Regions from separate parts of the Companilactobacillus alimentarius DSM 20249 genome, predicted to be linked through region 2. Evidence: predicted binding sites of a transcription regulator. Region 2 holds the regulator's gene; the other holds the start of a gene.
What was found. Region 2 encodes Rex, which represses fermentation and respiration genes when NADH is low (regulators of the CRP and FNR family bind a similar motif). Its sites were predicted from a motif close to TTGTGAANTANTTCACAA; they were not measured.
Positions count from the first base shown of each region.

Region 1 (8,074 bases), 440 kb from region 2:
ACAAAAGACATCCCGTGTTCTTTTTGCCATGGAAGAATCGAGTATTCAATTCCGCGACTGGCAATGTTATAAAGGTCTTCGTTGATACGACAGTGGGAACCATCTTTAGTAGCTGATAATTCCTTTAGGTCATCTAAGTCGAAGTTAGAGACGCCCCAGTTCTTAATCAAACCAGCTTGGACCATTTTTTCTAGACCTGAAACAGTTTCTGTTAGTGGAGTATTGCCACGCCAGTGGAGTAAGTATAGGTCCAAATAATCAGTCTGTAGTCTCTTGAGACTATTTTTAAGACTCTGCTCAATTAATTTTGGTGTAGCGTGGAAAGGATAGAATTTTGAAACCAGCTGAAAATTGTCACGCTGGTAATTTTTAATAACCTTGCCGATCAAAGTTTCAGAGAGTCCATCACCGTACATTTCGGCAGTGTCGATCAAATTAATTCCGCGATCAAGACCATATTTGATAGCTTGCATTTCTGATTCAGTTTTGGTTTGGTTACCTTCACCAAGATGCCAAGTTCCGATACCGATGGCGGAAGTATTTTGGTGATTAAAAGTAATATATTTCAAAGAGAAACCTCGCTTTCAAAAGAAATTTTGTAGATGCTACTAACTTTTATTATAAAGCTAACCTAATTGTTTTGAAAAGTTTAGATATTGCTAAACAGAAAGTAAAAAAATATTTACTATTTTTTACACACCATGTAATATTAAACACGGAGTAAAATACTTCCAAATACAAAAAGGAGTTAAACCTATGTATCTATTAGTCAATATAATAGGCTTAGTCGTATTTCTCGGTATTGGTTTTTTGTTTTCGAAAAACAAATCAGAAATACGTTGGAGATCCATTGCGGTGATGGTAGTTTTGAATCTTGCTTTAGCATGGTTTTTGACCAGTTTTGAAGTTGGACGAGCAATTGTTTCGGGGGCTGCCAGTGGCTTTAATTGGTTAGTACAAGTTGCTTATGTAGGAATCGAGTTTGCATTGCCTAGTTTCGTACATGTCAAGAGCATGGACTTCTTTACTAGTGCGCTGCTACCAATTCTGTTGATTGTTCCCTTGTTTGATATTTTGACTTACATTGGAGTTTTACCATTCATTATTAAGTGGATTGGTAAAGGCTTGTCTTTAATAACAGGTCAACCAAAATTTGAGTCATTCTTTGCAGTTGAGATGATGTTTTTGGGAAATACTGAGGCTCTAGCAGTTTCTAGTTTACAATTGAAACAGATCAAGGCTAATCGTAATGTGACCTTAGCGATGATGTCAATGAGTTGTGTAACGGCCTCAATTATTGGTTCATATATTCAAATGATGCCAGGGCAGTACGTTCTGACGGCTATTCCTATCAATATCATCAATGCTATTATTGTGACAAGTCTCTTGAATCCAGTCACAGTCACTCCTGAAGAGGATACAATTGCTAAATTGAATGGGCAAGAGGATGGCGGCAAGAAAGAACCATTCTTCTCATTTTTAGGCGATTCCATTTTGGGAGCTGGAAAGTTAGTTTTGATTATCGCCGCTAACGTTATTGCCTTTGTAGCCTTAGCAGCATTGTTGGATAAAATTTTACAATTGGTTAATCCTTGGTTAACTTTGGAACATATCTTGGGGATTATTATGTATCCATTTGCTTGGCTATTAGGCTTAGGTACCCACGATTCGTTCCAAATGGCTCAGTACATGGGAACTAAATTAGTTACCAATGAATTTGTAGTTATGGGAAAAGTTACCGGAATCATCAAGGATTTTGACCCACATTTTAAAGCTGTCTTGACAGTCTTCATTACTTCATTTGCAAACTTTTCGACCTTAGGAATGATCATTGGTTGTTTCAAAGGAATCGTTAGCAAAGAAAAGAATGACATTATTTCTAAAAATGTCGGCTACATGTTGCTTTCAGGTATTTTAGTATCGCTCTTATCCGCAGCTTTCGTAGGATTATTTATTTGGTAAGATGAGTAAAACAGAATAGTAAAGTATATAAAAAGTCTTCACGCAATAAAATTTATTGTATGGAGACTTTTTTAGTGGTCGAATAATTATTTAGTAGCCAATTGTTGACGAATCCGTTTTTCCTCACCAATGGCAATAATTGCTAGAATAATAATACTCAAAACTACGGCAATATAGAAGACGATAAACGTATCGTTCCAACCGTGGAGATTCATACCTAAAATAGAAAGACCGTTTTGCTTAGGATCGGCAATGGCCGCAAAGCCAACTTGAGCCATTAGATCGCCAAAGATATAGGCAAAGGTTCCAGTTAAACCATCAGAGACATTTAAAGCATTCTTGGGAACAAAACTAATAACTGAAACACCAATTAATAATTGTGGTCCGTAGATCAACATTCCCAAAAAGAAGAGAGAAGTATTGATCATCATAGGTGTAGTTCCATAACGATAACCTAAAACGACAAAGGCAGTTAAAGCTAAACAGATGATAGAAACCACCGCTCGACGTCCCTTCAAAAGATCGGAGAACCAGCCCCAAACAACGCTACCGATAATACCTCCCAATTGGAAGAGTAGGAGTGTATTGGCACCTTGGGCAACGGTGAAATGAAGTTGTTGAACTGTATATAATGGAGCCCAATTGACAATTCCAATTCTGACGACATAGACAAATACATTAGCGATACAAAGTAGCCAGACCCAAGGACTCTTCATAACGAAAGTTTTGAAGATATCCCATTTGTTCATTTTGGCAGCTGATTGATCAGCTTTAGAAATGTTTTCACCAAAAATTACTTCACTCGGATCCCAACCGAGTTCTTGAGGATCATCGGCTCCAAAGAACAAGCCCCAGAATCCGACTAATAAACCAATAATGGCAGGAAAAATAAACATACCGCCAACATTGCCGCTAAAGAGATGATTAGCACCCCAAAGAGCAATAACGCCAGCTACAGCGCCACCGAATTCATGAGAAATATTCCAGATTCCAATGTAGCGACCTCTCGTCGTAGTAGTTGTCCAACGTGAAATTGTCGACAATGAAGCTGAACCACCAGGTGATTGAAAAATTCCGTTCAATGACCAGAGAACTAGAATCAAACCGACTGGTGCGTTATTCATCAATAAGGCAACACCAATGATCAAAGTCATAATAGCGGCTAAGATCAAAAGAAATGACATAAAACGTTTAGTGTTTTTGCCATCAACTACATAGCCTAAGACGGTTTTACCAATCCCATAGGCTAGTGAAAATCCATAACCGATCCAACCTAAAGCGGTAGTTGAAAATCCTTTTTTAACCAGTAGAGGTTGGGCAGCAGAAAGGTTGTTTCGAATTAAATACATACAAAAGTAAACGAAGAAAACAACCAAGAATGACTTAAGAAATTCACGAAGCCAACGATGCTTTTGTTCATCGAGTGACAGACCAAGTTTTGCTGGTCGTTTTAAGTCAAAAAAATGCATCATAATAATAATCCCCCTATAAATTAATTTATCGAACAGTTCGAGTATAGCACAATCGTAAACGGTTACGACCTTACTCTGATAGGTTAATTTTGAGGTAGATAGATAAAAAGACACCTAATAATCAATTAGATTATTAGATGCCATTGTTGTTATCGAATAATTATTTAATTTTTAGTGAGCCAATTGAAGACAGGATCGATATTTTCACTCCATACCTTCCAAGAATGATTTCCGCTAACTGGCATCCAAGTGTAGTGTCCCTTAGCGTGGATTGAGAGAAAGTTTTTAAACATGACATTATCTTCATGCATAAAGTCGGAATCACCACAAAGCGTCAGAATAGGAAGCTTGGGTTGTCGATTATTATAAAGGTTGATCAATTGATTTTTGGCTATTTTCTCAGGACTATCAAAAATAACGTTAAAAACCTCTTGAGACATTGGACATTGCGGATTGTCTCGGAAGTGTTCAATATCAGTAATAGGAGATAAGGCCGCAACCTTACCGAACTTGTCAGTATTTTTGAAGGCAAATTTTAAAGCCCCATATCCGCCCATACTAGAGCCGACGAGATAGTTTTTTTGTGGGTCTCGAGAAATGGGCAATAGATTTTGCATTTTCGGAATAAATTCTTCCATAAAGAAGGATTCATAAGGAATGAACTTCGAGTCGGAATAAAATGAATTCAATCCATCCGGCATAATGATGGTCCAATCGTACTTACGGGCTAATTCCTCTATGTAAACATGCTTACTCCAAGCGGTATTGTCGCCAGTGTAGCCGTGCAAAAGCCAAACTACCGGATAGTCGGATTTATTAGTGTCAGGAATAACGACAGTCGTTTTGAAATACGTATGTAGATAATTAGTACGATAACTTAGATTCATTAATACCATTATTATTAAGCTCCTCAAGTTTTAATATTATTCGTGAAAAGATTAATCAATTCTTTGCAAAAAGTCTAGTTTGAAGCTGATTGATGATCATAAAGCTCTTTTTTGAAATGTAAATAATTAGTATAGAGTTGAATCATGTCAGTTAAATTATGCAGATCTAAATTAAAATATTCTGAAATATTATTTAAACGATAGTTAGTGGTATTGCGATGGACTTTTAATTCAGTAGAGGTCTTTGTGACATTGCCATTAGATTTGAAATAATAATCAAGTGTTTCTAGCAATTCTAAACCAGAATTAGTTTTCAAAAGGCTCTTGAAAGCACCCAAATACTTTTTAGAAGACAAAGAGCTTCGCATGAGTTGATCAGTAAAACTAATCTGCTGATAGTAGAAAACATCATTTAAATTGAGAATCCTACAAATTTCAAGACAATTGATAGCTTGCAAGACAGCCATTTTTAACTCAGTACTTTTGTCACTGATACCGATAGGCAAAGAACTCTTTTGACAAGCGGCAAGGTAGGTAGAGACATTGGCATTATTCTTAGTGATAATCAGTAGTTGCTGTGCAGTTTTACGAAAACTGAAATCGCCGTCAATAATTTTGAAATTATTGAAATCTTTAGTCTCAACGATGATGGCCACTCTTGGAATAGATAAATCAATATTCAAATCACGGGCACGAATCTTTAATTCTTCATTTTCCGCTACATCGTCCGTTTCAATCCATTGATAGAGAAAATGATTCAAAGTTTCTTTATGCTGATTCTTGATTTTAGTACTATTTAGTTGGGAGATCAATAACTCTGTGGAAACTTTCAGAAGTGAAGCTAGTGGGGTTACTTTTTTAGGATCGCCAGTGATACCAATTACACCGATAGTTTTATGATCAAACTCAATCGGAATGTTAACTCCGGGCTGACCAAATTTACCAAGAGATTCAATCAGTGGTTTGGTTTTACCACTTTTGATAATGTCAATAGCTCCAAGATGTAAAGTATTGATACGCTTTTTATCGCCACTAGCAATGATGTAACCATGTTCGTTCATCATGTTGATATTATAAGGGATATTTTCCATCATTTTGTTGACAATTGATTGAGCTAAATTGGGATCTAATTTCATTATTTTTTCCTTTAATATAAGAAGTAATTTTTTGATAGTTCTATTTTACAATTTTTTTCTGAATGCGTTAATGTAAAAGATTTAGGTATCTTTGTTAAGTTTTGCTCAAAGGCAAAGTGTTTTATAAAATTAGTTAGTCTTATAAGTAAATATTTTCTGAAAAATTTGTTTTGAAAAATGTTGATATAATCACAAACAGATTCACTTTTTCATACATAAGACAATAAAATTTGGGCAGATGTACATTGATTTGAACGGTTTTACACGGTATTATACAAACGTTAATAATTGTTCAAACTTTAACAATTGCAGTGTTTTTTTGAGGAAGGATGTTTTAAAAATGGTTATTGCTTGGTGGGCAGCTTTGTTAGGCTTGCTTTTAGCAATCGGATTGATTCTGTTCAAAGTTAATCCGGTTTATGCATTAATTTTTGGTGCCATTATTGGCTGTTTAGTCGGAGGGATGAGTTTAGTTCAAACGACCGATGTCATAGTCAAAGGTAGTTCCGGAGTCATGGGAACTATTATTCGTGTCATTGCCGCAGGGGTTTTAGCAGGTGTCATGATGGAATCGGGAGCAGCTAATGTGATTGCTTCTAATATTGTTAATCACTTTAGTGATCGTTTAGCGATTTTGGCTCTAGCTTTGTCGACGATGATTTTAACTGCTGTAGGGATTTTTATTCCGGTAGCAGTTCTAATCGTAGCTCCGATTGCTCTTGAAGTTGGTCAAAAGATGCATTACAGTAAACTATCACTTTTAGTGGCATTATCTGGTGGCGGTAAGGCTGGAAATATTATTTCGCCAAACCCTAATACCATTGCTGCTGCGAAAGGATTTAATGTCGAACTATCCAAAGTTATGATTGCAGACTTCATTCCTGCGGTAGTCGGTTTGATCGTGACAGTTCTATTAGCAACTTTGATTAAGAATAAAGGCAGTTTCGTTTCGCCAACTAAGAAATTTGAATCTAAAGAAGAAAAAGATTTGCCAAGTCTTAAGACAGCAATCATAACACCGTTGGTTGCAGTCGTTTTATTGTTGATTACTCCTATTGGAGAAGTTTTAAATATCAAAGCATTATCATCGTTTAACTTAGATGCGATGTATATCTTACCAATTGCTGGTTTAATCGGTACTTTAGCAATGGGACAAGGGAAAAAGTTTTTAAGTTATATGACTAATGGATTAGCGCGAATGACTGATGTTGTTATGATTTTAATTGGTGCTGGTGCAATTGCCGGATTGGTTTCAGCTTCTAATTTGCCACAAAAAGTTGTTGAAATAGTTCAAGTATCTGGAATATCCGGGACATTTTTAGCACCGATTGCCGGAATCTTGATGGCTGCTGCTACGGCATCAACTTCAACTGGTGTTATCCTAGCTTCTAATTCATTCAGTAAATCAATCATGGAATTTGGTATCTCTGGGACCGGTGCCGCCGCTATGGTACATACTGGAGCAACTGTGATTGATCAGTTGCCACATGGTAATTATTTCCATGTGACAGCTAAAGCAGTTGATATGCAATTTAAAGAAAGAATGACTGTCGTTTTTTGGGAAATGCTAGTCGGTCTCTCAATGACGATTGTTGCAACATTAATGTATGGAAATTTGTTCTAGAGGTGGATTATAAATGAAAATAGTTTTAGCTCCAGACTCATATAAAAATTCATTAACGGCAAAACAGGTGGCCGCTTCAATAAAAAAGGGATTTCAAAAAGTTTATCCTAATGCTGAATACGTCAGTTTTCCCATGGCTGACGGTGGTGAGGGTACAGTTCAGTCGCTTGTGGATGCTAAGAATGGTCAAATAATTACCGAAAAGGTTGTGAATCCGCTAGGCAATCCCACTGAGGCGCAGTATGGTTTGATTGACGACGGTAGTGTCGCTGTAATTGAAATGGCTCAAGCAAGTGGCATTCAATATATCAATCAATTCACACAAAATCCTTATATTACGACTACTTTTGGAACTGGAGAGTTAATCAAATCGGCAATCAAACACGGTGCTAAAACCGTTATTATTGGTATTGGCGGGTCAGCAACAAATGATGGTGGAGCCGGTATGGCTCAGGCTTTAGGCGCTCATCTATTGGATGAAAAAGGTGACGAATTACAATATGGCGGAGCAATGCTCAAGAAACTTGATAAAGTCGATATTTCAGAGATGTTGCCAGAATTAAGCGACACTGAAATAATTATTGCTTCTGACGTTACTAATCCATTAACTGGACCCAATGGAGCAAGTCATGTTTTTGGTCCACAAAAGGGTGCTAATGAAGAAATGGTCGAATTCTTAGATGAAGCACTTTCGCATTATGCTGATGTATTAAAAAGAGATTTAGGAAAAGACTTAGAAAATGTTCCTGGAGCTGGTGCAGCTGGTGGATTAGGTGCTGGACTGTTGGCCTTTACCAACTCACAAATGCGCTCAGGCGTCGATATAGTAGTTAATTACACCGGTCTGAAAGAAAAGGTTAAAGGCGCTGACGTGGTCATTACTGGCGAAGGCCAGATTGACTTTCAAACCAAGTTTGGGAAAACACCTATCGGAGTTGCTAAAGCGGCTAAGGCAGTTGATCCAGATACAACAGTAATTGCAATCGCAGGTTC
Region 1 is NZ_CP018867.1:413,982-422,055, forward strand. It holds gene LA20249_RS02115 (aldo/keto reductase) at 1-569, opposite strand, end outside; gene LA20249_RS02120 (NupC/NupG family nucleoside CNT transporter) at 757-1,962, shown strand; gene uhpT (hexose-6-phosphate:phosphate antiporter) at 2,049-3,434, opposite strand; gene LA20249_RS02130 (alpha/beta hydrolase) at 3,599-4,330, opposite strand; gene LA20249_RS02135 (CdaR family transcriptional regulator) at 4,396-5,457, opposite strand; gene LA20249_RS02140 (GntP family permease) at 5,681-7,081, shown strand; gene LA20249_RS02145 (glycerate kinase) at 7,095-8,074, shown strand, end outside.
Region 1: LA20249_RS02140 (GntP family permease) is a predicted target of Rex. The motif match lies at 5,635-5,652, and genes of this name have one in related genera.

Region 2 (8,074 bases):
CAATTCTGTTTCAGTAGCAGCACCGACTTTAACTACGGCAACACCACCAGCTAATTTAGCCAAACGTTCTTGAAGCTTTTCTTTGTCGAAATCTGATGTTGTTTCGGCAACTTGCTTCTTGATTGTTTCAACACGTTCATTGATAGCATCCTTGTCGCCAGATCCTTCAACAATTGTTGTATTGTCTTTTGTAACAGTAACTTTACCAGCTTGACCCAATTGATCCATTGTAGTGTCTTTTAGTTCAAGACCAAGGTCAGATGTGATAACTTGAGCGCCTGTTAATGTAGCAATATCTTCAAGTTGAGCTTTACGACGGTCACCAAAGCCTGGAGCCTTAACAGCAACAACATTGAATGTACCACGAATCTTATTCAAAACAAGTGTTGGCAATGCTTCACCATCAATGTCATCAGCAATGATCAATAATGACTTACCTTGTTGAACAATCTTTTGTAGTAATGGCAAAATGTCTTGAATATTTGAGATCTTCTTATCAGTAATCAAGATATATGGATTATCAAGATCAGCTTCCATCTTGTCGTTATCAGTAACCATGTATTGTGAAATATATCCACGATCGAATTGCATACCTTCAACAACATCTAGAGTTGTATCAATACCCTTTGATTCTTCAATTGTGATAACACCATCGTTACCAACTTTTTCCATAGCGTCGGCAATCAAATTACCAGTTTCTTTACTTGCAGATGAAACTGAAGCTACTTGAGCAATATCGCTCTTGCCTGATACTTCATGTGAAATGTTATGAAGTTCATCGACAGCAGCTTTAGTAGCCTTTTCAATACCACTTCTGATACCAACAGGGTTAGCACCAGCTGTAACGTTCTTCATACCTTCCTTAACGATTGCTTGAGCCAAAACAGTAGCTGTAGTAGTACCATCACCAGCAATGTCATTTGTCTTTGAAGCAACTTCAGAAACAAGTTTAGCACCCATATTTTCAAAGTGGTCTTCTAAATCAATGCTCTTAGCAATTGTGACACCATCATTAGTGATCTCTGGTGAACCGTAGCTCTTTTCAAGAACAACGTTTCTACCCTTAGGTCCGATAGTTGTCTTAACAGTATCAGCTAGCTTGTTGACACCTTCAAGCATCTTTGCACGTGCATCTTCTGAAAATTTAATTTCTTTTGCCATTAATTTTCACACTCCGTCATAATTTTAATTAATAATTTTTTTATTTAATATTTATTAGTCAATAACTGCCATGATATCTTTTTCATGAAGGATTAAATATTCACTGTCTTCATACTTAACTTTTGAGCCTGAGTATTTATCAAAAAGAACTTTATCACCTTTTTTAACACTCATAGGCAATTTCTTTCCATCGTCAGTAACTAACCCGTCACCTACAGCTACAACTTCTGCTGTTTGTGGCTTCTCTTTAGCATTGTTTGCTAAAACAATCCCGCCGACTGTCTTTTCTTCTTCTTCATCGACTGTTACAATTACTCTATCTCCAAGTGGTTTTAACAATTTAAATCCCTCCGATTATTATTTCTGTTATATTTTTATTAGCTTTAGCACTCGAACATCTCTTGTGCTAATCACAAGTTTTATATTAACATTATATTGAAAACATGCAAGTATTTACCTTCAAAAAAATAAGGAGTTATCATGACTTTTCCTAAAAATCAATTTTTTACATTATTAACTTACATATTATTATTGTTATTAGGCTCAATTCTAAATATGTTATCAATTACCGGCAGCATCTATTTCATCATTCTAACCCTTGGCGCTTTAGTTGCCACTGGAATCATGATGTATTTAGTCAAGCTTGACCAAAAGTTTCCTTTCGAAAGTCGACCAACATTGAACCACAGTTTACAATGGATCATTTTAGGTACGATTGGCGCCATAGTTTTACAATACGGTGCTATTTTCTTGGATCAATTAATCTTTCACACAAGTACTAGTTCACAAAATACTATGCAATTATTATTAATGATCAAAGCCTATCCGTACTATTTCCTTTACGTTTTGATCTGTGCCCCTATCATGGAAGAAGTTATCTTCAGACGACTTTTCTTTGCTAACTTGATAAAGCCAACGAACATTTACATCGCCGCAATTATTTCTGCTTTTCTGTTTGCCTTTATGCACCAAGACACCAGATTTTTAGTTTATGTAGCAATGGGGCTTTGGTTCTCCTTCATTTATTACAAATCTAAGAATATATACATCAGTGCTGGCAGTCATATTTTGATGAATGCCATAGTCTTAACAATTTCAATGAGATAAATTTTTCTATCAAAAGGACATTTTTTGCAATCACTAATGATTACAAGAGATGCCTTTTTTAATACAAAATAAAAACAATGAACCCAATAACTTAAAAATAAGTTACTGAATCCATTGTCTTGTTTGTGTTTAAATCGTTTTTTACTACATGGAAACTTTTATTACTTTCCACGTTTGTAGGATGCGACATATTTCTCCCGCTTATCCTCATCAAATTCCCTTTCACTCTTTGCAATGATAATAGTTGCCAAAGAATTACCGACAACGTTAACAGCGGTACGTCCCATATCTACAAGACGGTCGATACCAGCAATGAAGGTCAAACCTTGCATTGGAACACCGATTGTTGATACTGTGGCTAAGAGTACAACAAATGAGGCACCTGGCACCCCGGCCATCCCTTTAGATGTTAACATCAATACCACTACAAGGGTAATTTGTTGCCCAAGAGTTAGATGAATATTATAAGCCTGAGCTAAGAATAAAGCCGCTAAAGATTGATAAATGGCGGAACCATCAAGGTTAAAAGTATATCCAGTTGGGATAACAAAGGAGACAATCCCTTTAGAGGCACCATATTTCTGCATTTTTTCAATCATTTTAGGAAGCGCTGCTTCCGAACTAGCAGTTGTAAAAGCTAAAGTTACTTCATTTTCAATAATTCTAAATAATTCATAAAATCTAACGTGGAACAAATGTCCAACACCCGCCATAACAACAAAGACGAAGAAAGCCATTGTCGCATAAGCAATTACAATAAATAACGCCAAAGGTTTCAGTGAGTTAAAGCCCATCTCACCAACAGTTACTCCAATCAACGCACAGACACCAATTGGAGCTAGGCGCATGACCCAATTAGTAACTTTAAACATAACGTTGGCAACAGCATTCAAAGTATCAGTAATAATTTGTCCCTGCTTACCAATCGAAGCTGTTCCTAAACCAAATAGTACTGAAAAGAAGATGATTGGTAACATATCACCCTTTCCTAATGACGCAAAAATATTAGTAGGGATGATTCCCATCAAAATTGACCAAATACCCGAATGTTTGGCAGTTTTGGCCGTTGACGTGTATTGACTAATATCCGAACCTTTTAAGCTATGAATATCAATAAAGGTACCGGGATGTGTAACATTAGCCACGATAATACCAATAATAATCGCTAATGTTGTCATGATCTCAAAATATAATAAAGTTTTTAATCCGATCCGTCCTAATTTCTTGATATCGCCCATATTGGCAATTCCAACTGTCAAACATGATATAACAATTGGTAAAACAATCATCTGAATCATCGAGATGAACATAGTACCAATATTCTGCATTACTTGAATAGCAGCCTTATTTTGGTAAAACACTTGACCTAGAACAATTCCTAAGATCAAACCAATAATAATTTGCCAACCTAGACTGACTCGAAAAAATCGTTGTCTTTGCAATTTAAAGTCCCCTTTGAAAATAACTTATCTATAATTATAGACGATTTTTTGTGAAAAATGAAATTGATAACGGTTCCAACTTAGTTTTTTTTCATTTGCTTCTAATGTACGAACCTTTTATTAGAGATGCCAAATAATAGTTCTTTTTTTGCTTAATTTCAGAATAAAAGCAAACGAAACATCCGGCTTTTTTTAGAACAATTTTATCCCAAAAACCAAAAGTAGTATCTATCGGGATTAACACTTTATGATGTGTAATCCTAATAGATACTACTTTCTCTTTTATTTAAGTTTATTTTTAATCTTCGCCGGATTCAGAAGCAATGATATCCAAATCTCCTGAAAGCTTCCAACTATCAACTGTAGCGGGAACAATCAAGTGAATCCCCTTCTTCAAGTCATAGTCTTTACCATCAACAGTAATCTTACCTTGACCATTAATTACAGAAATCAAAGTATATTTACCGATTTGATGATGCATTTCAGCTGGTTCTTTAATCTCCCAGTGATAAACTGAGAAGAATGGTGAAACTGGTGGTTGAACAAAAGTTGTAAATTTGTTCTTGCCCTCTTCTTTAGTCTCAATATTTAATTTTGGATCTTTATGAGGAACCGTGATTGTATCCTCAGATTGTTTAATATGAAGATCACGTTTCTTACCAGTAGTCTTATCAACACGATCATAATCATAAAGACGATATGTTGTGTCACTGCTTTGTTGAGTTTCCAAAGCCATGATACCCTTGTTCAAAGCATGAACAGTCCCACTTGGGACAAAGTAGAATTCACCAGTCTTAACAGGAACCTTTCTCAAAAGGTGCTCCCAGTCGCCTGATTCGATCATTTTATCGAGTTCAGCTTTGTTCTTTGCATTGTGTCCATAAATCAAATATGAACCTGGTTCAGCATCAATGATATACCAGCATTCAGTCTTACCCAATTCATGCTCATGTTCCTCTGCATACTCATTGTCGGGATGAACTTGAACTGATAAACTATCTTCAGCATCCAAAATCTTTGTCAAAAGTGGAAAGACCTTGCCTTTCGGATTGCCAAATAGTTCACTATGATTCTTCCACAGGTCATCAACATATTGACCAGCAAATTCACCATTTTCTACCTTAGTTCTACCATTTGGATGTCCTGAAATAGCCCAACATTCTCCAATTGTGCCATCAGGAATCTTATAACCAAACTTAGTTGCAAGCTTTCTTCCACCCCAAATTTTTTCGTGGAATACTGGTTTTAGAAATAATGGTTCACTCATAATTACTTTCCCCCAAAAATATTATTCTTCTTGTTCTTCATTATTATTCGACTTATCACGATCTAAGAAAAAGATCAGTGTCTGCAATTCATTAGCTAAATCAACATAATGAACTCGAATACTGCTTGGAACGTTGATAATAACCGGTGTAAAGTTCAGAACCCCTCTAACTCCCGCATCAGCCAATAAGTCAGCTATTGTTTGAGCAGCATTTGAAGAGACCGTTAAAATGCAGACATCAATCTGTTGCAAGTGGAGCTGTTCCTTTAATTCACTAATGTCATAAACAGGAACTCCACTCTTAACAGTTCCAACAATATCCTTATTTACATCAAAAGCTGCTGCAATTCGAACATTATTAGTCCGAGAAAAGTTATAATTTAATAAGGCATTACCTAAATTACCAACACCAATTAAGGCTACATTAGTACGCTTATCTTGATTCAATAGCTTTTTAAAGAAAGCTACCAAATTGTTAACATCGTAGCCATAACCACGTTTTCCAAGTGCTCCTAGATATGAGAAGTCACGTCTAATTGTAGCACTATCTATCTTGACTCCTTCGGACAATTCGCCAGAAGAGATTTTTTTTGTACCCTCATCTTTTAAAAATTGGAAATATCGATAATAGATTGGTAAACGCTTTATTGTTGCGTTTGGAACTATTGTTTTTGTCATAATTTACCACCATATGTGTGTGTTTTCACTAACATTTATAGTAAATAAAAATCGACAAAAACGCAACACGTTAAACCTATAAAGACATAAATTATTAAATAATGATAAAATTGTGAATACATAAAGGAGTTTTAAATTGATTTTATTACAAGCACAGAATATTACTAAAAATTTTGGTACTAAGAAACTTTTTGAAAATGTTAGTTTCGAGGTGCAAGACAACAGCCGCATTGGCTTAGTAGGTCGGAACGGAGTCGGAAAATCTACTCTTTTGAAAATTATCTCCGATCAAGAAAATTATAATAGTGGAAATATTGCTCTCAAAAAGGATACTAATATTGGTTATTTAGCTCAGGATTCTGGCTTAAATAGCGAAAATAAAATTTTTAACGAAATGGAAAAAGTTTTTGATTATTTGAAGATTCAGGAAAAAAAGATGCATAGTCTGGAAGAAAAATTAGCCGACACGACTGTGCAAGATTATGATTCTCTCTTAAAACAATATGATCAATTACAAAATACTTTCCGACGTGAAAATGGTTATGGCTATCAATCAGAAATCCGCAGCGTCCTCAAGGGATTCGGCTTCGATGAAGATGTTTGGCAAGACAACATTTCCACATTATCTGGTGGTGAAAGATCTCGTTTAGCAATGGCTAAAATGCTTTTAGAACACCACGACATCTTACTATTGGATGAACCTACTAATCACCTAGATATAAATACTGTCGAATGGTTGGAAGGCTATTTGAAAAACTATCGTGGAGCCTTAGTTATTGTGTCCCATGACCAATATTTCTTGGATAAAGTAGTAACTGAGATTGTAGAGATCAATCACCACTCTTCAACGCATTATTCCGGTAACTATACTTTTTATCTTCAAGAGAAGAAAAAGAATCAAGAAGTCGCTTGGAAACATTATGAAGAACAACAAGCTGAAATTAAAAAGACTGAAGAATATATCCAAAAAAATATCGTTCGCGCTTCTACCACCAAAATGGCTCAAAGCCGTCGTAAGAAATTGGAGCATATGGATGTTTTAGACCGTCCTGGTAGCGATCAAGGATCGGTTCACTTTAAATTTGAAATTGATAAAGAAAGTGGTAACGACGTTCTTTCTGTTCGCGATGCCGCGATTGGTTATGACAATCAAATCATGTCTGAACCAATCAATTTAGATGTCAAAAAAGGTGAACGTGTCGGTATCATTGGACCCAATGGTATTGGAAAATCAACTTTTCTCAAGTCAATTTTAGGACAAATTCCATTCATCAAAGGTTCGGCTCAATTCGGTGCTAACGTCCAAGTCGGATACTACGATCAGAATTTAAAGAATTTAGATCCTAAAAAAGATGTTCTCCATGAAATTTGGGATCTCTACCCTCGCTTAGATGAACAAATCATTAGAAATATGCTGGGAGCATTTCTTTTCAGTGGCGACGATGTTCTAAAACCCGTTGCTGGACTCTCCGGTGGTGAAAAAGCTCGCTTGACGTTGACCAAATTGGCCATGGAACATGATAACTTCTTAGTAATGGATGAACCTACCAACCATTTGGATATCGACAGCAAAGAAGTCTTAGAAGACGCCTTAAAGAACTTTGAGGGCACAGTTCTCTTTGTTTCCCATGATCGTTACCTCCTAAATACTTTAGCCGACAGAATCGTTGATATTGGCGATCAGGGCAGTAAGATTTACTTAGGTGATTACGATTACTATCTAGAAAAAACTACCGATACTCCCACCGTCGAAACTACGCAGACTTCAACTGTAAGTGAAAAGAAAGTTCAATACCAACAATCTAAGGAACAGCAAAAGCAGGAACGTAAATTACGTCGTGAAGTTGAAAGTCTTGAGCAACAACTTTCTGACTTAGAGGAAAAAAATACTGCGATTCAAAAAGAAATGACTAAAGACGAGAACCTCACTTCTTACAGTAAATTGGCTGATCTGCAAAAGGAGCTCGATGAAAACAAACAGCAACAAGATAAGATTGAAGAGCAATGGACTGAAAAATCAGTTGAATTAGAAGAATTTAAAAATTAACAAAAAAATAATATTATTTACAACTAAGGTTTTTCATTGCTATAAACAATTTAATTTGATAGCTTATTTATAATACGTTAGATGGGAGAATAACAATAAAACAAGAAAATTTTTTAATCAGATTTTTCAAAGGGGTAATTATTGCCTTAGGCTTTATTTTGCCAGGAGTTTCCGGTGGTGTCTTAGCTGCCATCATGGGAATCTACGAACGAATGTTAAGCTTCATGGCACATGTTAGGGATAACTTCAAACGTGATTTTCTCTATTTTTTACCAATTGGAATCGGTGGAATCGTCGGAATCGGTGTTTTATCTAAGCCATTAGATTTTTTACTCCAAAACTTTCAAGTGATTGTTCTATGGGGCTTTGCCG
Region 2 is NZ_CP018867.1:2,310,526-2,318,599, reverse strand. It holds gene groL (chaperonin GroEL) at 1-1,161, opposite strand, end outside; gene groES (co-chaperone GroES) at 1,216-1,500, opposite strand; gene LA20249_RS11175 (CPBP family intramembrane glutamic endopeptidase) at 1,642-2,268, shown strand; gene LA20249_RS11170 (cation:dicarboxylate symporter family transporter) at 2,430-3,710, opposite strand; gene manA (mannose-6-phosphate isomerase, class I) at 4,009-4,977, opposite strand; gene LA20249_RS11160 (redox-sensing transcriptional repressor Rex) at 4,999-5,655, opposite strand; gene LA20249_RS11155 (ABC-F family ATP-binding cassette domain-containing protein) at 5,792-7,702, shown strand; gene LA20249_RS11150 (DUF368 domain-containing protein) at 7,792-8,074, shown strand, end outside.